Regions from separate parts of the Gudongella sp. QWL-04 genome, predicted to be linked through region 1. Evidence: riboswitches for the same ligand, from Rfam matches in the RefSeq annotation. Region 1 holds a riboswitch; the other holds the start of a gene.
The links. A riboswitch is a leader RNA that binds a small molecule or an ion and turns the genes downstream of it on or off. The one in region 1 is predicted to bind cobalamin.
Positions count from the first base shown of each region.

Region 1 (9,222 bases):
GATTCCTCCAGATAGGTCGTAACATAGCCGTCGGTTCGAAATCTCCTCAGCAGCGGATATATGGTTCCCTCAGAAATCAGGACGTACTTTGATATATTTTCAACCAATTCATACCCATAAAAATCCTTCTTAGAAAGCTGCGAAAGAACACAAAGCTCAAGAACCCCTTTTTTGAATTGAATGTTCACTATATTCAACTCCTTTCATGGTACAGCTATAATATAACACACGCTACCTTATAATGCAAGGTACTGTGTAAAAAAAGTCAGAGGCCTCTTGACCTCTGACTTTGAAGGATCTCATTCAAAGCTTAAACCCTCCCTGTGAAGCCCTACACTAAGGATTATCCCTATAGATACGAGGTTGATTAGCTGGAAGGTTCCCCCATAGCTCATGAAGGAGAGAGGGATACCTGTTATAGGCATCAAGCCAAGAGTCATTCCAATATTCTCCCATATATGGAACAGGAACATCCCCGCAAGACCAGTGGACATAAGCGAGCCGAAGGTATCTGTAGAGTTTTTTGCTATCTTTACTATCCTGTATAATAATATAAAATAGAGCAGTATCAGTACGGCTCCACCGATAAAGCCAAGTTCTTCTGCAAGAACTGCAAATATAAAGTCAGTCTGCTTTTCGGGAATATAATTGAATTGAGTCTGAGTTCCCTTGAACAATCCTCGTCCAAACATTTTTCCGCTTCCTATTGCAATCCTGCCCTGTAAAGCCTGATATCCTGTATTCGTAGTATCTCTTTCAGGGTCCAGAAAGTTAAATATTCTATCGCGCTGGAAGTCATCAAGCCTCATCCAGATAACAGGAAGGCTCATCAGACCAACAATAAATGCCAACCCGATGTACTTCCATTTAATGCCGCCTGCAAATAACATTGCAGCGATTATAAAAACAAATACCATGGCGGTTCCCATATCAGGCTGCATAAGTATCAAGACTACAGGTGAAAATGCTAATGCAATAGTCTTTAACAAAACAAACGGCGAGTTGATATCCTCCTTATGCTTATCCATATACTTTGCAAGTGAGATTATCAATCCAACCTTAACAAATTCTGCAGGTTGAAAACCGAAGCTCCCTATATAAAGCCAGGAACGGGCCCCCCATTGCTCATCACCCACACCCATGAACAAGACAGCAAACAGAAGACCTATTGAGACTATATATATTGGTATATAAAGCTTACCCAGAAACTGATAGTCGAAGAAAACAAAGAACAATATCGCTGCGAAACCTATGAGAGTTGCAATACCCTGGGTTTTGACAAACCTTAGGTTCTCCATGCTTAGGGTTGCAGAATATATTATTATAAGACCATAAATACAAAGCATAATGACCGAAGATAGCAATATAAAATCAAATTTTTTGAATGCCTTTTTCCTTAAATTGAACATTTCACCGACTCCTTTACTTCAGTTGTTATTATATCATAATACATCGTTTAGAAGTAGTGGGAATGCGCAAGCATATTTGCTATAATTAATTGAGAGGGAGATCAGGTATGAATAATAAAATAAGAGGTATTGCTAAGGAATTGAATATTGATATCATTGGATTCACAGGGAATGAGTCACTATTCGGGCTTCAAGAAGTTCTTGAACTGAGAATGAGTAAAGGACTTGTTACTGAATTTGAGCCAAAGTCTGTTAAGGAGAGAATAGATCCTGCAATTACTCTCAAGGGTTGTAAAGGGATAATAACTATAGCAGTTCCTTATAATACCGGGTACGATATCAGCTCGAGGGTTCCGATCAAGGGAAGCCTCAGTAGATCCTCCTGGGGTCGGGACTATCATAAAGTAGTTGGTGACCTGCTAAGGGAGCTTTCAAGAAGGCTTAAATCTGAGTTGGATGGCGAATACCTGCCATTCGCGGACACTGGGCCATTGGTGGACAGAGAGCTAGCATATATGTCCGGACTTGGTTACTACGGCAAAAATTGCTGTATTATAACTCCAGGCTATGGTTCCTATGTATTTATAGGCTACATACTCACCAGTCTTGAATTGTCATCAGAGGTTATGCCAATTGAAAGTCAATGTGGAGATTGCAGGCTTTGTATCGATGCCTGTCCCACTGGTGCATTGGAGAAGCCTGGAGTTCTGAATCCTAAAAAGTGCATATCTTACCTGACGCAAACAAAGGACATCATACCAACAGAGCTCCAAAGAAGGATGGGTGTTAAGATATATGGATGCGACACTTGTCAGGCAGTTTGCCCTAAGAACAAAGGCGTAAACCTTTCAGACATAACAGAGTTCCTGCCAGTAAAAACCGGTGGCTTTGTCGATATTGAAGAACTGTTGAAAATGAGCAAAAATGAATATATTAAAAAATACGGTGATATGGCTGGGAACTGGAGGGGGAGGAGCGTTCTTATAAGAAATGCAATTATCGCAATCAGTAATATTGGGAGAGAGTCTCAATATAAGGAGCAGCTCGAGGGTCTTAAGAAAAAAGAGGTCGAGCTTTGGAATCCATATTTATAATTCTGGTCGCTGGATACTTAAATTTTCAATTTACTGAAGCTATGGTATAATCTAAACGAATAGAACGATTAATTTCAGGGAGGGATCCAATTGTCAAATATTCATGAGCTGCAATTTTTAAAGGATAAGATCCAGGAGCTAAAGGACCAGGGAGTGTACAGAAAGCTTCCTGTACTGCAAGGAGCCAGCGGTCCCGAGGTTCTGCTTAATGGCAAAAACGTAATCAACCTATCCTCGAATAACTATCTGGGCTTCGCAAACCATCCTAGGCTTAAGGCAGCTGCGATTGCAGCTGTAGAAAAGTATGGTGCAGGCTCCGGTGCAGTCAGGACAATAATTGGCAACATGAGCATACATGAGGAGATGGAGGAGGTTCTTTCAAAGTTCAAAAGAGAAGAAGCTGCTTTCGTCTATCAATCAGGCTTCAATTGTAATGCAGGAACTATTCAGGCAGTTACAGAGGCTGGAGATATAATCATCTCAGATGAACTGAATCATGCTTCCATAATTGACGGTTCAAGACTATCCAGAGCAGACAAAGGGATCTATAAACACTCTGATATGGACAGCCTTGAGGCAGTTCTTAAGGATGCCAGAGACAAATACAGGAATATCCTTATTATCACCGACGGCGTGTTCAGCATGGATGGCGACGTTGCAAAACTTCCTGAGATAGTGCAGCTTGCTGAGAAATATGAAGCCATGACCTATGTTGATGACGCTCACGGCTCAGGTGTACTTGGAGAAAGCGGAAGAGGTACCGTTGACCACTTTGGACTTCATGGAAGAGTAGATTTTACGATTGGAACACTTTCCAAGGCAATTGGAGTAGTTGGGGGATATGTTGCAGGTTCAAACACTATGTACGAATGGCTTAGCCACAGAGCTAGACCGGTACTATTCTCTACCTCTATGCCTCCAGCAGCTGCTGGCGCAATTATCGAGGCTGTGAAGATGCTTACTGAGTCAACAGAATATACCGACAAGCTTTGGGACAACGCAAAATACTTCAAAGAGAAGATGGGAACATTAGGCTTTAATATAGGAAACAGTCAAACACCCATAACTCCAGTAATTATTGGAGACGAGGCAAAGACAATGGAGTTCAGCAGAAGACTTCTTGATAAGGGAGTATTTGTGTCTGGAATAGTATTCCCAACTGTACCAAAGGGAACAGGAAGACTCAGATGCATGGTTACAGCCGGACACAGCAAGGAGCAGCTTGACAAGGCTGTTGAGGCATTTAAGGCGGTTGGGGAAGAGATGAAGCTTTTGTAGAATCATACTGAAAATATTAGAGATCCAGGATCATGTGGTCCTGGATCTCTAATATTTTGCATAGATTATTATCGCCCTAAACAGATATGCCTTATACACTGGTTTTTGTATCCGTGACAATTGACCCTGTTTTTTCCTTTTCATATATTGTAGAATGAATATATGTAAGCCATGGAGGTGGATCATGTTTATTGGTGCTTGTACTATAAGACTTGAAATATTTGAAGCTAGTTCCTTAAAAGAAAAAAGACAAGTATTAAAAAGCATAATCGAAAGACTAAAGCATAGGTTCAACATATCCGTAGCCGAGGTAGACATGTTCGACAGCTGGCAGACTGCTGAAATTGGATTTGCATGTGTATCCTCTGAGCCTGATCATGCAAGAAAGATGATCCAAAGCGTAATCAGATTTATAGATGGCGATGGTCGGGTAGAAATCATTTTTCAAAGCATAGAGATAATTTAGGAGAGACCATGAGAAAGAAGCTAACAAAAAAAGAGATTGCATTGGTTATAAAAAAGCTGCTTGAACTGTATCCTGACGCAGGACCGGAACTGGACTTCACAACACCCTTTGAACTCCTTATTGCGACCATCTTGTCAGCTCAATGCACGGATGTCAGAGTAAATAAGGTCACTTCAGAAATTTTTGCTGAGCTTAAGGCACCTGAGGACTACATAGCACTTGGGCAGATTGAGCTTGAGAAAAGAATCAGGACCTGTGGCCTTTCAAACTCTAAAAGCAGCAATATCGTTAGTACCTGCCAAATCATCAATGAGAAGTACGGTGGTACTGTTCCCGAAACTATAGAGGAGCTTATCACTCTTCCCGGCGTTGGTAGAAAAACAGCCAACGTTGTTGCAAGCAACGCATTTGGAGTACCTGCAATTGCGGTTGATACCCATGTTTTTCGGGTATCTAACAGAATAGGACTAGCAGATTCAAAGACGGTTGAAAAAACAGAGGAAGACCTGATGAAGAATATTCCAAAGGATATGTGGACAAAAGCGCATCACCTTCTTATTTTTCATGGCAGGAGGATTTGTAAAGCACGAAAACCGGGATGTGAGATCTGCCCAATAAATACTGAATGTCTCTACTACGAAAGGGAGATCAACAATGGATAAAAGAGTAGTTGCAGCAATAATCGTTCTACTTATCATGTCAGGAGCCTTGTTTGGAGGTTATACCTATCTTGATGGGAAAATCAATATAGATGGTTATTATGAAGGCGTATCGGTAGCAGGTATCCCAATAGGCAGCCTGACAAGAAAACAGGCGGAAAGTAAATTGAGACAGAGCCTTGAAGCTGGCTTTAACAATAAAGGAATTATAGTTGAATCTGATGAGCACCCCGGTGAAGAAACCTTCATTTCCTATGCCAAGCTTGGATATACCTATGATTATGAGACTGCGCTAAATGAAGCATATAAAGTGGGGAGAAGCGGAAACATCATAGATAGGTTCATGAGGATACAAGATTTGGAGAATTCTCCAGTCGATATAGATATTGAGGCTTTTTACAGTGAAGCAAGACTGGATTTTGAGTTGAAAGCCATAGCAGATAAATATAAGAGGGACCCTAAAAATGCCGGCTTTGATTTTGCTGCTGGAGAAATGTCAGTCACTAAGCATGTAAATGGAACGGCAGTAGATCTGGACACCCTAAAAAAAGATGCAGAGCTTGCAATTCCTGAGGGTGGAAGAGTTGAGCTTCCATTAAGGATAGTTGAGCCAGAAATAAAAACTGAGTTTTACGAGAGGATAAACGGTAAGATAGCAGAATTCTCAACAAGCTTTAAAGGCAGCGCTCCTGGAAGAGTCAACAATATAAGGTTGTCAGCCAAGGCTTTTAAGGGTATCCTTTTGATGCCTGGAGATGAGCTTTCTTACAATGAGACCACTGGTCCCAGAAGAGCAGATGCAGGCTACCAGGAAGCTCCAGTTATACTCAACGGAGAACTGACTCCAGGTATGGGCGGAGGAGTTTGCCAGACATCGACTACACTTTATAACGCTCTTCTTCTTGCAGACCTTGAAATCATTGAAAGGCACCCACACTCTATGCCTCCTGCATACGTACCCAGGGGAACAGACGGAGCTGTAGCCACAGGGTATCTGGATCTAAGATTCAAGAACAACTTTGATTATCCAGTATATATCGACTCAGAGGTCATAGGTTCCAGAGTCTACTTCTATATCTATGGTGATCTTAAAGAAAGAGATTATACAGTAAAAATTGATACACAGCTTCTCTCAACAATACCATATAAGGTACAAGAAAACCTGGATCCATCGTTAACACCGGGAACCAGAGAGCTGATTCAGGAGGGAAGAACAGGTTACAAGGTCAGCACCTATAAGTCGATAATCAAAAATGGCGAGGTAGTGAGCAGAGAGATAATATCCTCTGATTATTACAGAGAAAAGGATTTTATTTACAAAGTAGGACCTGTAACTGTCATTGAGCTGGTAGTTGAACCGCCAGTTACATTTGACCCAATTCCGGTCATACTACCTGAAGATGGAGTTTTACCTGAGGTATTGCCATAGGAGCAGAACTTTGATATGATTACGACAGTTGAATATGTCACATGGGTATCTCTATGAGATTTAAAAGGGAAAGTGGTTGAAATCCACTACAGCCCCCGCTACTGTGAACGGGAACGAAATCAGCTTTATGCCACTGGGGAACCGGGAAGGCGCTGAAATTAGGATGATCCGTAAGTCAGGATATCTGCCTGTGTATGCAAAAGCCTTTGGTTTTTGCCTCGGAGGGAGGGATATAATTAATTGCTATCAGCCTGTCTCCGGACAGGTTTTTTGTTTTCTAATAACTGAAGGGAGAGGGAAATAATGAAAAAAAGATGGATCATACTTATGATCGCTATAGTTCTGGCAGTTACCTTATTATCTGGCTGTGCACCAAAGGAAGAAACAGGAGAGATTACTCAGGAAACACCTGCAGAGGCTCCAGAAACCGCAGGAATTTCGGTATTGGATGATTTTGGTAATGAGATTGTATTGGAGGGACCTGCTCAGAGGATAATATCGCTGGCTCCGAGTAATACTGAAATACTCTTTGCAATAGGGGCTGGTGATAGAGTCATTGGAGTTACAACCTTCGATGATTATCCTGAAGAAGTGCTGCAAATTGAAAAGATAGGTGATTTCAACGGAATGAACCTGGAGAGGATAATAGAGCTCGAGCCGGATCTGGTCATCAATTATGGAGAAGGGATAACAGAGGAAACGCAAAGACTTGTAGAGGCAGGAATACAGATTGCAGGCTTTGAACCTGAGAGCATAGAAGAGATCATTGAAACCATTGGAAGGATAGGATTACTTACAGGAAACAGCGCTGAAGCAGAAGCACTTTCAAAGGGAATGCTGGATAAAGAGGCTGAGCTTATTGAAAAAGTAAAAGGACTTGAAACAAAGAAGGTATTTTACGAAATCTGGCATGAGCCGTTGATGGCTGCAGGGCCTGGATCCTTCGTCGATCAACTTATATTGCTGGCAGGAGGAGTCAATGTGGCTGGGGATGCTGAAAGCGAATATCCTCAGTTTGATCTTGAACAGCTTATAGAAAGAAATCCACAGGTATACCTGACAGCAAACGATCTGCCGGAAAAGACTGTAGAGTCGATCAAGGAAAGACCCGGGTATGAAAACATAGATGCAATAAAGAACGGACAGATATATCTATTGGACGGCAACATAATGTCAAGGCCGGGACCTAGAATAATTGAGGCCCTTGAAATATTGATGAAGGCTATCCATCCTGAAATTAAGTAAAGGCTGTGAGTGGAATGAAAGGTAAGATAAAGAGGAGCTCCTACGGGATCGTAACAGCAGCTATGATTGCAGTTCTAGTTATTGCAGTCGGAGCAGCAAGCGCCCTGGGCTCTGCTGACATCAGCATATTTGACGCCTTCAGAGTTGTAGGATCAAAATTACCTGTTCTCGATAACTTTGTAGATCTGGATGGCATATCCTCAGCAGCAAATTCAATTATCTGGAATGTTAGGCTTCCCAGAGTCATTTTAGGTGTTCTTGTTGGGTCGGCATTGTCGATCTCCGGAGGTGCCTTTCAGGGACTTCTTAAAAATCCTATGGCAGATCCCTATATACTAGGGATCTCTTCTGGGGCTGCACTTGGAGCAACCATAGCAATAATTACTAAGCTTGAGATGAGCTTAGCAGGTTTTTCTGGGATATCCTTGGCGGCCTTTCTTGGGGCTTTGATCGCTGTAGCATTTGTATACAACATAGGAAAGATCAAAAATCAGGTGCCGGTTACGACCCTTTTGCTTGCGGGAGTAGCAGTAGGTCAGTTTCTTACTGCTGTAATGTCCTTCCTGATGGTAATATTCAATAAGGATATGACAAAGATAATTTATTGGACTCTTGGAAGTCTTGCAGGGAAAGGGTGGTCACCTGTAACAGCTCTAGCATTTCCTGTTTTTTTAAGCATGCTGCTCCTTTTATATTTTTCCCGGGATATAAACATAATGCTTATGGGAGAGGAATCTGCTAAGTCTCTTGGAGTGAACGTAGAAAGAACAAAGCTATATGTGTTGCTTATTGGTACCTTCCTAACGTCAACGGTAGTATCCGTAAGTGGGATAATCGGTTTTGTAGGCCTCATAATCCCCCATATGGCAAGGCTTATTACAGGCCCGGATCATAGGATATTATTGCCTGTATCTGCAATAGGCGGTGGAATATTCATGATATTTGCGGATACTGTTGCAAGGACAGCAATATCGCCTGTTGAGATCCCTGTAGGTATCATAACAGCTCTTTTTGGAGGCCCATTTTTTATATTCCTTTTAAGAAACAAGAAAAAATCATTATAGGAAGCCTGGTGTATACCTATGACTGTATTAGAAGCAAGTAGAATAGTATATTCATATTCAAGAAAACCTGTTGTTAAAGATGTTAGTCTTGAAGTGAATAAGGGTGAGTTCCTGAGCATAATCGGTCCAAATGGCTCAGGTAAATCAACATTGCTTAAAACCCTGAGCCATGTTTACATTCCTGACAGCGGAGAGATAATCCTCATGGGGAAATCACTGGATACCTATAAGCGTAAGGAGATCGCACAAAGAATAGCTATGGTTCCTCAGGATACTTCGCTGGATTTTGAGTTTACCGTTGAAGAGGTAGTCCTGATGGGGCGTCACCCTTTTTTGGGGAGATTCGCAAAGGAAGATTCCAATGATCTGGATCTTGCTTATGAAGCCATGGAAAGAACTAATACATTACACATAAAGGACAGACTCATCACTGAGATATCAGGTGGAGAAAGACAGCGGGTTTTTATTGCTAAGTCACTAGCACAGAACACTTCTATCATGCTTCTCGACGAACCTACTTCACATTTGGATATAAACCATCAGATAGAAATACTAGAGCTATTAAAAAGATTGAATTC
Region 1 covers NZ_CM178754.1:367,476-376,697, forward strand. Annotated here, with positions in the region: gene AC4PHB_RS01855 (PadR family transcriptional regulator) at 1-188, opposite strand, end outside; gene rodA (rod shape-determining protein RodA) at 300-1,409, opposite strand; gene queG (tRNA epoxyqueuosine(34) reductase QueG) at 1,517-2,503, shown strand; gene AC4PHB_RS01870 (glycine C-acetyltransferase) at 2,594-3,781, shown strand; gene AC4PHB_RS01875 (DUF503 domain-containing protein) at 3,966-4,247, shown strand; gene nth (endonuclease III) at 4,256-4,909, shown strand; gene AC4PHB_RS01885 (VanW family protein) at 4,902-6,335, shown strand; cobalamin riboswitch at 6,362-6,541, shown strand; gene AC4PHB_RS01890 (ABC transporter substrate-binding protein) at 6,639-7,580, shown strand; gene AC4PHB_RS01895 (FecCD family ABC transporter permease) at 7,595-8,644, shown strand; gene AC4PHB_RS01900 (heme ABC transporter ATP-binding protein) at 8,663-9,222, shown strand, end outside.

Region 2 (9,222 bases), 520 kb from region 1:
TTTGAAGGCTTGAGAATCGACACAAGCGCAAGAGCAGTTTATATTGACGGAACTCAGGTCAAAATGACTCCAAAGGAGTATGAGCTGTTAATATATCTGGCTGAAAATAAAAACAGAGCACTTACCAGGCAACAGATCCTTGATAGTGTTTGGGGGATAGATTTTTTTGGAGATGACAGGACAGTGGATACTCATGTCAAGGTTCTAAGAGAAAGCCTTGGCGCCTACAAGAGAATGGTGTCTACAGTTTGGGGAGTCGGGTATAAATTTCATCCGGAGGAAAGTGGGAAATGAGAAAAATATCTTATAAGCTGATACTTGGAATGCTTATCCTGGTTTCAGTAACTCTTGGGTCTATCTGGTTTTACCAAACTGTATTTCTTGAGAGTAATTATACAAATAGAATAGTCGATACTTTAAAGACTAACCTCCGTGAAGCAGCTGGTCTATACGAAGCAGGAGACATGACTGACTTTGAAGAGTATGCAGAGAATGTTCTCATCTCAAGGAATATTTCAATAGAAGTATACAGTCTTGACGGGATGACCTCGCTTAGAGGTCCTGGAGGCATGCGTGGACAAATGGCAGGTTCCAGGATATTGAAGGGTGCATACCTGGATGAACTACTTAACTCAGGGGAAGCCTTGACTCGCACAACTCATCCAAGGCAGAACCTAGAGCTCATAGCTTACTCAATAATGATCCAGGGAGGTAAAACTATAATAACAGGTACCATACCTGCTGAACCGATCAACGAAACAGTCGGTATATTGAAGGACCAGCTGATTGGGATATCGCTTTTGCTTCTAATACTGTCAGCAGCTATAGGTACCTTTATTGCAAGGATGCTATTAAAGCCTGTAAGAGAGCTAAACCGAACAGTCAATCAGTTGTCGGAAGGGAATATGGATGCTCGGGCAGAGGTATCTTCCAGGGATGAATTAGGCGAACTGGCAAAAAACTTCAACAGGATGGCCGATCAGCTATCCAAGCTGGACAAGTTAAGGAAGGATTTAGTCGCTAATGTATCCCATGAGCTCAGGACCCCACTAGGACTCATAAGGGGCTATGCAGAGCTTGCCAGAGACGTTCAATATGAACAAACAGATAACAGAAGAGAAAGTCTTGATGTAATCATAGAGGAAACTGACAGACTAGGGGTAATGGTAGATGATATTTTAAATCTCTCTCAAATCCAGGCAGGCTATGCTGAGATAAATCCAGTAGAGGGAGACATTGTGGCTGATGCACAGACAGCTGTTGGGAAATACATCATGACAGCAGAGAAGAAGGGTATTGAGCTTGTGTTGTTGACAGACAAGGATTCCCAAATTGCACGCTACGACCCAAAAAGACTACAACAGGTCTTTCATAACCTGATTACAAATGCCATCAACCACACTGAATCCGGAGGGAAAGTCTCAATATTAATAGAGGACTTAACTACTGCAGTCAGGCTTGAGGTAAGGGATACAGGCAGAGGAATTTCTGAGGAGGAGATTCCCTTTATATGGGAAAGATACTACAAGGTTGACAAAAGCGGTTCAGGAGTTAAAGGATCAGGCATCGGATTAGCTATAGTAAAAGGCATCCTTGAAGCCCATCGATCAGAATTTGGAGTTGAAAGTAAGCCTGGAGCTGGTACTACCTTTTGGTTTGAGATCAGTAAAAAAAAGGAATGATCCAACAAAAAATATATATTTTCATCACAATTTCAACATAACTTTTATATATACTTTAGTCATCAGTTACAGATGAATACAAAGGAGTGTGTTGAGATGAAAAAAACAGTTTTAGTATTGGTAGCAGCAGTTATGCTATTCGGTACGATGAGCGTAGCATTTGCTGAAGTAAGCTGGAGTCCTGCAAAGACATTTGGAGAAATGAAGGGGATGACCGAGCAGGAGGCATATGCTTACAGGAATGAGCAAGACAAAAGGTTTGGAGAGCTAGCACTAGCTGAAGGTGAATCCTTCTATATAAAATTCAGCGAGGAAATGCTGAAAGCGAAAAAGGCTATGCTTCAGGAAATGGTAGGACTTGGCAAACTGACTCAGGAAAGAGCAGATGAGATCATAGCTAAGCTTGAAGCATGCGACGGAACACAGATGAGAGTAATGCAGGGCACCGGGTTATTCGGAAACAGAGATGGTGAAGGTTTCCGAGGAGGCTTTGGCGGTCAAAAAGGGCAGGGTCAGGGCGGAATGATGAGAAGAGGGGCTTGGAACAGTAATTAAATATTATAATTATCGATAAACCGCCAGATTTAGGCGGTTTATTGATTTTAAATATGTTATCATATTTGTGAGTAGCAGCATTCAAATCTATTTAGCTAATATATTGATATAACAGGAGGAATTAAGATGAACTCAATATTCAAAAGGCGAAGCATTCGAAAATACCTTGATAACGATATCTCTGACGCAATGGTTGAGGAAATTATAAAAGCCGGCATGGCAGCTCCATCTGCTGGAGATGAACGACCTTGGCATTTCATAGTTGTTAGGAATAAATCGACAATGCTTGAATTCCCTAAATTTCATCAGTATGCACAGATGCTAAAAGAAGCACCTGTTGCTATAGTTGTATGCGGAGACCTAAATCGTCAGACGTATGAAGGCTTTTGGATCCAGGATTGTTCCGCTGCCATCCAGAACATGCTCCTGCAAGTAACAGAGATGGGGTTGGGGTCAGTTTGGGTTGGCATTTACCCTGACAAAAATAGAGTTGAGAAAACTAAGGAGCTTCTTGATCTTCCGGGAAACATAGTTCCTGTGGCAGTGCTTCCAATAGGCGTGCCTGGAGAGATCAAACCTGCAACAAATAGATACGATAAGAAGATGATCCACTACGAAAAGTGGTAGTTAAGTAATAAGAAGCTCTAGTCTGGACTTGCAGCAAGGAGGATAGTCTCTCGGTTTTTTTGTCAAAGTCTTGCAACAGCAGTCCATAAAATGTAAAATAATCATGGATTTCAATTTATTCCAGAATGAAAGGGATGGAAAATGGAAAAACTACAATTGTATGGATTTAATAACCTGACTAAGACTCTCAGCTTCAATATTTATGACGTATGTTATGCTGTAACGCCTGAGGATAAGCAAAAATACATCGAATATATCGATGAGCAATACAATTCCACCAGATTGACTGAGATCCTTACTGAGGTAACAAGGATCATTGGTGCGAATCTACTAAATATAGCAAAGCAGGACTATGTCCCTCAGGGAGCAAGTGTTAACCTCCTTATTACAGAGGAAAAACTTCCTGACGTATGTGTGGATCCGTCATGCAATTTGGGGGAAGTTATTGCGAGTCCAAGGAATGTCATAGGTCACCTAGATAAGAGTCATATCAGCGTCCATACTTACCCAGAATACCATCCTGACAAGGGTATCATGACATTTAGAGTAGATCTTGACGTATCAACATGTGGTCAGATATCTCCTCTAAAAGCCCTTGATTTTCTATTTGAGAGTTTTGACTCAGATATTGTAATTTGCGATTATAGGATAAGAGGGTTCACCAGAGATCTGGATGGAACAAAGCATTTCAAGGATCACAAAATCAACTCAATACAGGACTATATCTCTAAAGAGAATCTTAATAAATACAACAGCATAGATGTAAATGTTTACCAGGAGAACATATTCCATACGAAGATGATGCTTAAGGAGCTTGAGCTTGACAACTACCTTTTTGAGATCAAGGAAGAGGATCTTACAGGAAGACAAAAAAGAGACATACTGGATAAGCTTAATGAAGAAATGCACGAAATCTATTATGGAAGAAATTACGGGATAGACTATTGAGGAGGGATATTGTGGAGCTTTGGTTTTCGGAAAAAAGTACAGATACCTGTGAGTTTAAGATAAAGGTTAAGGCACAGATATATTCAGAAGAAACCCCATTCCAGAAGATCGCTTTTTTTGAGTCCTATGATTTTGGTAGGTTCTTTACCCTTGATGGCTTGATGATGGTAAATGAAAAGGACGAGTTTATATATCATGACATGATAGTTCACGTGCCACTTGCAGTGAATCCTGAGATCAAGAAGATTATGGTAATAGGCGGTGGAGACGGCGGAACAATTAGAGAGCTTACAAGGTATAGCCATATTGAGCATATAGATTTTGTGGAAATAGATGAAAGAGTCGTCCAGTTGTGCAGGGAATACCTGCCTCAAACAGCATGCAAGCTTGATGATCCTAGGGTGCATCACCATTACGTTGACGGTATAAAGTATGTCAAGGAAAAAAAAGGTTACTACGACCTGATACTCGTGGATTCGACAGACCCAATTGGTCCTGGAGAAGGGCTTTTCACAAGAGAATTCTATACGGACTGCTACAATGCACTGAATGATAAGGGGATATTGATCAATCAACACGAGAGCCCATATTACCCAAACTATGCAAGAGAGATGAAGAAGGCCCATGCAAAACTTAAAGCAATATTTCCTGTTTGTAAGGTATACCAGTTCCACATGCCTACCTATGCCAGTGGTCACTGGCTTTTCGGATATGCAAGCAAAGTACTCGATCCATTAAAAGATCATAAGCCAGAATCCTGGGAGTCCTTCGGATTAAATACAAAATACTACAATACAGAGCTTCACAGAGGCTGTTTTGCGCTTCCAACATATGTAATTGAGCAGCTTGAGGAAGCTTAATAAAATTAGTAGAATCTAGGGAGCAGAAAACACTGCTCCTTTTCCAATTAAGCGGTGATGCTGCAATAGTTTGTTCATCTTAGGGTATATATTATGCAGTGATTATACGAAAAGAGAGTGAAGAATATGATGAAGTACAAATTTACCGCCAAGGGTATATGCAGTGAATTGAATATCCTAGAGATTGGGAAATATTTTGGGATCACAAAGAAAATTAAGTGGGAAGAACCGCTTATTGTCAAGAAGGACAGTACTATAGGTAAAGCCGTTTATCTTTATCATTTTGGCGTACTTGTATTCCTGAACTATGAAGATGATGAAATGCTGGAATTCATCAGGGAAATCAAGGCAGTCCCAGGAAGCATAAAGAGCATTAACGCAGACATAGTCTATGGGGAGGTTGAGACATATACATTAATTGAGGACGCTGAAACAGAGGAAAGCCAGCTGGAGTTTCAGGAGTACAGGAATAACATAATAAAGAAGTTCCACATAGATATGACAGCTCTTGTTCTTGCCAAGTCTGTAGCTCTTGAGATCATTGAGATTAACATCGACAGGGTATTCGATGAGATAGAAGGAACTGTCGTCAGCCTTAGAAATGGGAAGGTGAAGACAAGTGAAAAGAGGACGATTTCTGCCATTGGGAAGATCCTTGCATTCAAGCATACCACCATTTCCTACATTATGATGCTGGATAAGCCATCCATAACCTGGAAGGAAAAGGAAGCGGAGGTTTTCTTTGATGAGCTTGCAGAGCTATACGAACTGGACGATAGATATGATAAGCTAAATGCTAAAATCGATGCACTTCTTGATACAGCTGAGGTAATTGCAGATCTACAGCACTCAAGGATGTCGAAATATCTTGAGATAGTTGTAATTCTACTGATCATGATCGAAGTAGTGCATGCATTTGAGGAGCCTATAATGAATTTTCTCAAAACTCTTATTACACTTTAGAATGAATTTGCAGCATGATTTGGGGGAGAGATATATGCACACCAGCAGGCTAAAACATCTAAACAAAGCATCTAATAAGGATGGAGATTACATTTTATATTGGATGCAGCACTCTCAAAGAACAAGGGCTAACCAAGCCCTTTATTTTTCTATCCAAGTGGCAAATGTTCTTTGCAAACCTCTTCTGGTTTACTTTGGACTTACCGATGGATTTCCTGAGGCTAATCTAAGGCACTACATCTTCATGATGGAGGGGCTTAAAGAAGTGAAAGCAGATCTCGAGAAGGCAGGGATAGGATTTGTAATTGCCAAGGGGAGCCCTTATGAGACTGCATTACTTCTTGGTGAGAAGGCGAGTGTAATAGTTACTGACAGAGGCTATTTAAGAGTAGAAAGGCATTGGAGAGAAATAGTTGCTGAAAAAGCAGGTTGTGCCTTTTACCAGGTTGAGTCGGATCTTGTTGTTCCTATAGAGGAAGCTTCTATCAAAGAGGAATACTCAGCTGCTACCATAAGAAAAAAGATAATGCAAAGACTTGAGGAGTATAATGACCTTGAAGAGACTCCAACTATAACTAACAAGTTCAATAATGAACTTTTATCCGATATTAAAGGGATAGTAGCAGACATTGATGAAGCTTTAAATACTTTAGATATAGATAAATCCGTACCCCCGATAAAGAATAAAAGGGGAGGGTACTCTGAGGCAAAGAAAAGACTGGATGATTTTATTGAGAATAAGCTTTGTAATTATGATACGTTGAAAAACCATCCGGACAAGGACTTTTCCTCAGGTCTTAGCGCCTATCTTCATTTTGGGCAAATTTCTCCAATAGATATATACAATGCAGTAAAGGATATTGATTCTCCCGGGAAGGAAAACTTCATAGATGAGCTAATAGTGAGAAGAGAGCTTGCCTTCAACTTCGTATACTATAATGACCGTTATGATACCTATGACTGTTTACCCAGCTGGGCTACCCAGTCATTAGTGATGCATAAGAAAGATAAAAGAACCTGGATATATACTCTTGAGCAGCTTGAGATGTCTGAAACTCATGACCCATATTGGAATGCAGCACAAACTCAGCTTAGAATTACTGGGGAGATGCATGGTTATATGAGGATGTACTGGGGGAAAAAATTCATAGAGTGGTCGATGAATCCGGAGGAGGCTTTCAATATTGCATTGTACCTTAACAATAAATATGCACTTGACGGAAGAGATCCTAACAGCTTCGCGGGAATAGCCTGGTGCTTTGGGAAGCACGACAGACCCTGGGCAGAAAGACCAATATTCGGCAAAATAAGATATATGAATGATAAAGGCTTGGAGAGGAAGTTTGATATTGACGCCTATGTTGAAAAGATTGAAAGAATTCAAATAATCTCAGAGCAATAAATTATTTGAGTACTGATGTCATTGCAACCTATATTTGCAAAATAGGATCGCATAATATATAATCATCAGTAACTGAATAATATATGGAAGACGGGTGAGAATCCCGCACTGTCTCGCAACTGTATTGGAGGAGCTGATGCTATACGCCACTGGGTAACCGGGAAGGCTGCATTTAGCAATGATACCTAAGTCAGGATACATGATTCGTCATTTTTCTTACGAAGGATAAGAAATGTCTATAATTAAGTATTTTAGCACTTATCTGACGATAGGTGCTTTTTTTAATTCAAAGGGAGGTTAGGATATGGGAGCAATAATGGTACAGGGGACTACTTCCTCTGCAGGTAAGAGTATTCTATGTACAGCCTTATGCAGGATATTCAAGCAAGATGGAGTAAAGGTTTACCCATTTAAGGCACAGAACATGAGTAGCAAATACCACATGACAAAAGACGGCAAAATGATAGCAATTGCTCAAGCACTTCAAGCATGGGCAGCAGGTCTTGAACCCCACGAAAATATGAACCCAATACTACTTGTACCAAATTCAGACTTGAGTTCTAGGCTTATAATCAATGGTGATGACTCCGGATCAACGACCTCTGCCGAGTATTTTAGGGATAAAGCTGTATTAAGAGAAATGATAACAGAAAGGTATAAGGAAATTGAAGTCCTTAATGAGCTGGTTATTATAGAAGGAGCGGGAAGCCCCGCTGAAATAAACCTTAATAAAGATGACATTGTGAACATGGGTATGGCAAAGATTGCAGATGCTCCAGTTCTTCTTGTAACTGACATCGACAGGGGAGGATCATTTGCTGCTGTATATGGTACAGTTATGCTCCTTGAACATGAAGATAGAAGGAGGATAAAGGGAATTGTGTTCAACAAATTCAGAGGCGATAGATCATTGCTTGAGTCTGGGATCGAAATGCTGGAGAAGCTTATTGATATACCTGTAGTAGGGATAATACCATACATAGACCTGAATATAGCAGATGAAGATACTCTGACAGATAAAACAAAAAAATGTGAAGATGGATCTCAGACTCGGGATGAACTTGAAGAAGAGCTTGAAAAACTAGCAGAAGTAGTTAGAGCTAATATAGACATGGATATTATTTACAAACATGCAGGTATATAGGATGGTAGAAATAATTGCAGGTGTAATCTTAGATATTCTTATAGGAGACCCAAAAAGCTTTCCTCACCCTGTGAGGGCAATGGGCAAGCTAATATGCCTTGAGGAGAAAATAGTTAGAAATATAGTGCATAATGATCTTGGTTTAGCGGTTGCCGGTCTTTTGATCGTTTCTATAAATCTATTCATAGGTTTCTTCCTGCCGTTTTCCCTATTAAAATTGCTTGATTCCAATAGGGTATTACACTTCTTACTGAGTTCGTATTTAGTATATTCATGTGTTGCGGCAAGAGATCTACATTCCGAGGCTTTCGAGGTTACCAAGGCGTTGAAAAGATCCTTGAATGAAGGAAGGGTAAGATTGTCTTACATCGTGGGGAGAGATACCGATAAATTGAAAGAAGAGGATATTTATAAAGCATTGGTAGAGACTGTATCTGAGAACACGTCAGATGGTATAATAGCCCCTCTGTTTTATATGATGCTCCTCGGACCTGCTGGAGGAGTGGCATATAAGTTTGCAAATACAATGGACTCTATGCTTGGTTATAAAAACCATAAATACAGATATTTAGGATATTTCCCAGCAAGAACAGATGATATCCTAAATATTTTGCCATCAAGGATCACTTCATTGATGATGGTACTAACGTCTATCGGGAAATTTGACTTAAAGAATGGCTACAGGATTTTAATAAGAGATCACTATAAACATAAAAGCCCCAACAGCGGCTGGCCTGAAAGCGCTGCGGCAGGACTTCTCAGGATCAGACTTGGAGGGGGGAGTTATTATGGAGGTGTCTTTGTTGATAAACCATTCCTCGGAGACAAATGTGAAGCATCAAGTGAAAAACATGTAAAAAGTGTGGTGGAAATAATGTACCGCACTGAGATTGGAGTTATTTTGTTTTGGATATTGATATCGTACCTAATATAATTGGAGGTCCCATATGAAACATGGCGGAGATATACTAACATACTTCGGAAATAAAAGAAATGATATCATAGATTTTAGCAGCAACATAAATCCCATAGGATACCCTA
Region 2 covers NZ_CM178754.1:2,240,860-2,250,081, forward strand. Annotated here, with positions in the region: gene AC4PHB_RS11165 (response regulator transcription factor) at 1-294, shown strand, start outside; gene AC4PHB_RS11170 (sensor histidine kinase) at 291-1,682, shown strand; gene AC4PHB_RS11175 (DUF2680 domain-containing protein) at 1,779-2,237, shown strand; gene AC4PHB_RS11180 (nitroreductase family protein) at 2,364-2,864, shown strand; gene speD (adenosylmethionine decarboxylase) at 3,006-3,812, shown strand; gene speE (polyamine aminopropyltransferase) at 3,824-4,672, shown strand; gene AC4PHB_RS11195 (RMD1 family protein) at 4,799-5,635, shown strand; gene AC4PHB_RS11200 (deoxyribodipyrimidine photo-lyase) at 5,670-7,037, shown strand; cobalamin riboswitch at 7,075-7,256, shown strand; gene AC4PHB_RS11205 (cobyric acid synthase) at 7,342-8,181, shown strand; gene cbiB (adenosylcobinamide-phosphate synthase CbiB) at 8,183-9,115, shown strand; gene AC4PHB_RS11215 (pyridoxal phosphate-dependent aminotransferase) at 9,129-9,222, shown strand, end outside.
Region 2: another riboswitch for cobalamin. It lies ahead of AC4PHB_RS11205 (cobyric acid synthase); the one in region 1 lies ahead of AC4PHB_RS01890 (ABC transporter substrate-binding protein).